DNA from 3 places in the Paenibacillus sp. A14 genome. Region 2 is predicted to be linked to each of the others. Evidence: predicted binding sites of a transcription regulator. Region 2 holds the regulator's gene; each other region holds the start of a gene.
What was found. The regulator Rex, encoded in region 2, represses fermentation and respiration genes when NADH is low (regulators of the CRP and FNR family bind a similar motif). The targets are predictions, from matches to a motif close to TTGTGAAATATTTCACAA.

Region 1 (2,205 bases), on a different contig from region 2:
GAAGGAATCAGATAGCGCACCGCAATGCCGACCGCAATGCCGGTTAATACCCCCATGAGGAGCAGCATCGGCAAGTAATAGAATATATTTGACGTTTTGAAGTACAGAGCTGCGGCGGTCAACTGCCCGATGTTATGGGCGATACCTCCCACGATGCTGATTCCGATCACGCTAAGCCGCTTGCGGCCGACCAGCAGCAGAAACCACATCGCCGCGAAGCTGAACAGCGCCCCCATGATGCTGAATAGAAAACTGGAAAAAGTGCCGAAAATAAAAGCCGTCAGCAGTGTTTTTAATAGCACCATCATCATGGCGTCCCTGGCCCGGAGGAAATAAAGACATGTGAGCACCATGATGTTGGCCAGCCCGAGCTTTGCTCCGGGAACGCTCATATTGATGGGAATAACGCTCTCCACCAGACTCAGCACGACCGCAACCGCCGCAAAAATAGCGATGATGACCGTTCTTTTTAGGGCCAAATGGGATTGTTCATTTAACGACGGCATCGAGCTCATCTCCTTCCCCGGACGCCCCCTCGATTTCTACAAGCAACTTGTTCGGCAAACAAACGATAGTCCCGCCGTTGCGTTCAATAAATCCAAACGTATAACACACTTTATCCGGACAGTCGGCATCGATCATTTCAATGCCATAATCATGAATTTTCAAGAGGTTGTAGCCGTACTCCGTTTTAATCTCAATCTCCTGTTCTTCTCCGGTTAACTCCACCGTGCGAAACGGCTTGCCGTTCACAGAAATTTTAGCTACACGGGGTTCGTTGTGATATTTTTCACTTGAATCCCCATCAAACCAACGGGGGACCAAGAAAGCCGCGGCAATGACAACAATCAGCCCGATCAGCAGGATATCTCCACGTTTCATGGCTAACTCCTTTTATCTTATTTTTTAATTATATAAATCTTAGATGAACCCATTATACCTGTAACTTTCCTCACTCCCGTGTGACAAATGTCTCAATCTAGGACCCATTTCACAAAATCATCACTTAAAGGGCAGTTTATTAGAATAATTCTTACTTTGTGAATGAAAGTACTTTTAGCTCATTTTTATTTCTGCTAAAATCAAGGCGAGATAACGGGAGAAATGAGGCTACGCATATGAAGAAGAAAAAAACGGCAATCCTGTTGCTGACCCTGGTCTTGATTACGGCGCTGCTTGGAGGATGCGCGGGCGGCGATTCCGCGAATGGGAAAGCGGCGGACTCCCCGGCTGATGCGCGGGCCGCCACTTCTTCCAAGGATTCGTCGAAGTCCGGGACGTCCATGAAGCCTTTGGTCCAGACCTTTTTTATATTTGATACCGTCGTCACCATCAAAATATATGATAGCCGGGCTACCGCCGGGAACTTTAAAGAGCTGGAAGCCCTGATGAAGGACATCGACCGCAAAATCAGCCGGACGAATGAGGACAGCGAGATCCATAAGGTAAATGCGCAAGCGGGCATTGCCCCCGTGGAGGTTTCGCCGGATACGTTCGAACTCGTTCAGCTCGCCGTCGATTATGCGCAAAAAACGGACGGCCTGCTGGACCCGTCGATCGGACCGCTCGTCAGCTTATGGAACATCGGCCATGAGGGGGCGCATGTCCCTCCCGCCGCGGACATCGAAGCCGCCCGGAAGCTGACGGATTACCGCAAGATTGAGCTCAACCCGGAGAAGCACGAGATTTACCTGCGGGACAAGGGGATGCAGATCGACCTTGGCTCCTACGGTAAGGGTTATGCCGCGGACGCCATCTACGATTACTTGGCGGAGCAGGGCTTCAGCAGCGCGATCATCGACCTGGGGGGCAATATTTTTGCGATGGGCAGCAAGCCGGGCGGATCCACCTGGAACATCGGCATTCAGGATCCCTCCCAGGAACGGGGCAACCCGATCGGAACTGTCCGGGTCGAAGACAAAACCGTGGTAACCGCGGGGATTTACGAGCGCTTCTTCGTGGAAGACGGCAAACTGTACCAGCATATCATCGATCCGCGTTCCGGCTACCCGGTCGATAACAATATCAGCAGCGTCACGATCGTGACGGACCGTTCCACGGATGCCGATACGATGGATACCTCCCTGCTGATCATGGGGATCGAAGAAGGACTCAAATTCGCGGAAAATACGCCAAACACGGAAGTCCTTTTTATCACGAAGGACAAAAAACTGTACGCTTCCCCCGGATTCAAGCAAATGTTGA
Region 2 (2,205 bases):
TACCGGGAACAGGCCTTACTTGTCATTCCGCGGGATTTCCCGAGCGTGAAAGGCAGTGTCGGAGACGACCATTTTGTCTCTACGCTCGTTCGGTCCTTGGCCGATACGGCGATCGCCACCCACGGGAGAATGCTGGTCCTGTTCACGTCATACCGGATGCTGCGGCAGGTGTATGATCCGCTGAAGGAGCTGCTTGCCGGACAGGGGATCACCGTAATCGGGCAGGGGATGGACAGCGGAAGCCGAACGAAGCTGACCCGCCGGTTTCAAGGACAGCAAGCCTCAGTTCTGCTTGGCACGAGCAGTTTCTGGGAAGGCGTTGACATTCCCGGCGAGGCCTTGACGAGCCTGGCAATCGTTCGCCTGCCGTTCCAGCCTCCGAACCATCCGCTGGTGGAGGCGAAAAGCGAGAGGCTGCAGCAAGAGAAGAAGAACCCGTTCATGAAACTGTCCGTTCCCCAAGCCGTTATCCGCTTTAAACAGGGTTTCGGCAGACTGGTCCGGTCCTCGCAGGACCGCGGGATCGTGGTGGTTTATGATACTCGGATCTTGGAATCCTATTACGGTAAATACTTCTTGTATTCTTTGCCCGGACCGAAAATGGAGCATATGCCGTTGGAGCAGATGGTGCCTCGAATTTCGGAATGGTTAAACGCCGGGGAATCGTAAGTGTTCCTCAAATCGTGTAAGTAGGGGGAAATTTGATGAAATCGGAAAAAATTTCGGATGCAGTGGTTCGCCGCCTGCCGGTGTACCTGCGCTTTCTCAATGAACTCAGCCGCCGGGAGGTGCCTACGGTCTCTTCGCAGGAACTTGGGCAGAAGCTGGATTTGAATCCGGCGCAAATCCGTAAAGACCTGGCTTACTTCGGAGATTTCGGGCGCAAGGGAATCGGCTACGACGTAACGTATCTGATCGAGAAAATTCGCCAAATTCTGAACCTGGATCAGCAAATTAATGTAGCTTTGATCGGGGCCGGTAATCTTGGCCACGCGTTGTCCAATTATAACGCGTATGTGAAAGATAATATGAAAATTGTAGCGGTCTTTGACGCATCCCCCCACAAAATCGGGACGCAGATCAACCATATTACGATTCAGCCGATCGAGGAGCTGGTGGATACGGTGCGGAGCAGCAACATCCGCATCGGGATCATCACCGTACCCGATGTGGAAGCGCAGCGGGTTGCCGATCAATTGGTGGCTGCGGGAATCGGAGCGATTTTGAATTTTGCGCCAACCATCCTTAAGGTGCCTTCGGAAGTGCGCGTGCATGCGGCGGATTTCACAACCGATTTGATGAGTTTGGCTTATTATCTGGATGGCGGAAAGGAACATACGGAACATGACGCGAAAATGGCTGATTAAAGACGGTACCTTCGCGGTGCCGGATCAGAAAACCCCGATCATCCGGGGCTATATGCTGGTCGAAGGAGACCGGATCACATACGTCGGAACGGAGCGCCCGCAAGGCGTGGAAGGGGCCGAAACGTTTGACGGCAAGGGGCTGTTGTTTCTCCCCGGGTTGATCAATACGCATGGTCATGCGGCGATGTCGCTCTTGCGCGGCTATGGAGACGACATGGTGCTTCAGGAGTGGCTGCAGGAGAAAATGTGGCCGATGGAAGCGAAGTTTACCGGCGAGGATGTATATTGGGGAACGGCCTTGTCCGTGCTGGAGATGCTAAAGGGCGGAACGACCACCTTTTTGGATATGTACGACCATATGGAACAGGTAGCTTCCGTCGTGGATCAATCGGGAATCCGCGCCGTATTGACTCGCGGCGTAATCGGGCTCTGTCCTCCTGAGGTGCAGCAAAGCAAGCTGAACGAAGCGGTGAGCTTTGCGCGCGATTGGCACGGCAAGGCGGACGGACGAATCACCACCATGATTTCGCCGCACTCTCCATATACTTGCCCTCCGGATTACATTGAGAAAATTGTACAGGCGGCACATGAGCTGGATTTGCCGATGCACACGCACATGTCGGAGACGAGAGCCGAGGTGGAGCAAAATGTAGCCGATTACGGCGTCCGCCCGGTTCAGCACCTGCTGAATCTCGGGATGTTCAATCGGCCGACGCTGCTGGCCCACGCCGTCCATCTGACGGACGAGGAGATCGGCGTTTTGGCGGAGCACCGGGTAACGGTATCCCACAACCCGGGGAGCAACCTGAAGCTGGCCAGCGGCGTAGCCCGCGTGCCC
Region 3 (2,205 bases), 180 kb from region 2:
GGGTGTACTTGTGGCTGAGGTAATCGTAATCGGAGCGGGACCGGCCGGTTCCAGCGCAGCCTTGTTTCTCGCTAAGGCAGGGAAGGAGACCCTGGTTCTGGACAGCAACGCCAGCATGACGAAGCGAGCCTGGATTGAGAACCATTATGGGGCCAAGGATATCTCCGGTCCGGATCTGCTGACAATCGGTCGGGAGCAAGCCCAAAAATTCGGCGCCAAGTTTATCGAGGAGAAGGTAACGGTTGTCGATACGAATGGCGGTTCGAAGGTGACGGTGAAAACGGAGAACGGCCGCAGTTATGAGGCTGCTCATGTGATTCTGGCAACCGGTGCGCTGACTGAACTGGCCGGTACCATCGGCCTGAATTTGGTGGAGGGCCGCGAGCCGCGAATCAAGACGGTCATCGAAACCGATGGCTTCGGGCGCACAAGCAAGCCCCGTGTATGGGCGGCGGGTACGGCCGCCGGTGTAAGCGTTCACACAATTGTTACGGCGGGTGACGGGGTGAAGGTAGCCATAGAAATTATCAGCGAGCTAAATGGCGAGCGCTACGTTGATCACGATGTATTGAAAAACTGAGAATGCCATCATACTTATTGTCAAAAGCCTCCCGAGCTTCCGAATCAGGGGGCTTTTGGCGTAGAATTGACAAAATCAAAGTGACTGCAATCACAAAGTTTATTTTTTTTATATCGTAGTTTAGAGCTAGTAATTTATTGGCCGCAGGGGTGAAAACCGGGTAGGAGGGTGATTTTCTATTTTTCAATAGAGAATTGTAAGAAAGTATGAACAATTTTGTGATATTTTTCACATTTATCGTGAAATAGATCACACATTTATTTAAATTTTAATGATATAATCGAAACATAAGAACAAAAACAAGGACGATGCAGTTAGAGTTCGCGTCATTTTGAAGGAGGCAAATCCGAAATGGGAACTGATAGAGAAAAGCTTGTGGTGATCGGCAACGGGATGGCGGGGATCAGCACCGTCGAGCAGATTTTGAAATTGACCAAGAAATTTGACATTACGGTTTTCGGGAGCGAGCCGCACCCGAACTATAACCGGATCATGCTTTCTTATGTATTGGAAGGCAGCAAAACGATCGATGATATCGTGCTGAATGATCTGAATTGGTATCGCGACAACGAAATTACGTTGCATACGGGAACGACCGTATCGAAAATCGACGAACAGGCCAAAGAAGTAGTGACCGTAGACGGAATGCGCGTACCTTACGATAAGGTGCTGATCGCGACCGGCTCGAATTCGTTCATTTTGCCGATTCCGGGCAGCGATAAGGAAGGTGTGGTCGGTTTCCGCGATATCGCAGACTGCAATCAAATGCTTGAAGCGGCGAAAACTTGCCGAACGGCTGCCGTCATCGGCGGAGGTTTGCTGGGTCTGGAAGCGGCCAAGGGGCTTGTGCAGCTCGGAATGGATGTCACCGTCGTTCATTTGATGGAGGATCTGATGGAGCGTCAATTGGACCACCAGGCCGCGTCGATGCTGAAGGCGGAGCTTGAGCGTCAGGGCATCAAATTCAAAATGGGCGCCCAAACGACGGAATTGCTTGGTGATACCCGAGTAAGCGGCCTGCGCTTTGCGGACGGTACCGAACTGGAGGCCGAATTCGTTGTTATGGCCGTGGGGATTAAACCTAACGTGGCCGTGGCCAAGGAAAGCGGGATCGAAGTGAACCGGGGGATCGTGGTCAACGACTACCTGCAAACCTCGGTGGACGGCGTATACTCGGTCGGCGAATGTACCGAGCATCGCGGAGTTTGCTATGGCCTGGTTGCTCCCCTCTTCGAACAGGGCATGGTGCTTGCCAAACATATTAGCGGCGTGGAGACGGCTCCTTATGAAGGTTCGGTAGTGTCGACCAAACTTAAAATTTCGGGAGTCGACGTATTCTCGACCGGCGAATTTATCGATGGTCCGGAACATACCGTGATCGCCAACAAGGATGACTGGAAGCGCACTTACAAGAAGATTTTGCTGCAAGACGGCGTTATGGTAGGTGCTGTCCTGTTCGGGGACATTACCGACTCGGCGGAACTGCAGAAGCTGATTAAGCAGAAAACGGTGATGACGGATGAGTTGTACGATTCGCTGATGGGAACCGGGTGCTGCGGCGGTGGTGGCAAGAAGACGACCTCGGTCGAAACGATGCCGGACGAAGAAATTGTCTGCGGCTGTAA

Region 1: a site for Rex is predicted at 961-978, ahead of V4U88_RS18740 (FAD:protein FMN transferase). Genes of this name have one in related genera too.
Region 3: a site for Rex is predicted at 797-814, ahead of nirB (nitrite reductase large subunit NirB). Genes of this name have one in related genera too.

The regions. Positions count from the first base shown of each region.
Region 1 covers NZ_JBAGJD010000007.1:111,096-113,300, forward strand. Annotated here, with positions in the region: gene V4U88_RS18730 (Gx transporter family protein) at 1-506, opposite strand, end outside; gene V4U88_RS18735 (NusG domain II-containing protein) at 490-882, opposite strand; gene V4U88_RS18740 (FAD:protein FMN transferase) at 1,119-2,205, shown strand, end outside.
Region 2 covers NZ_JBAGJD010000001.1:407,761-409,965, reverse strand. Annotated here, with positions in the region: gene dinG (ATP-dependent DNA helicase DinG) at 1-669, shown strand, start outside; gene V4U88_RS01960 (redox-sensing transcriptional repressor Rex) at 705-1,367, shown strand; gene V4U88_RS01955 (amidohydrolase) at 1,345-2,205, shown strand, end outside.
Region 3 covers NZ_JBAGJD010000001.1:590,446-592,650, reverse strand. Annotated here, with positions in the region: gene V4U88_RS02920 (FAD-dependent oxidoreductase) at 11-580, shown strand; gene nirB (nitrite reductase large subunit NirB) at 932-2,205, shown strand, end outside.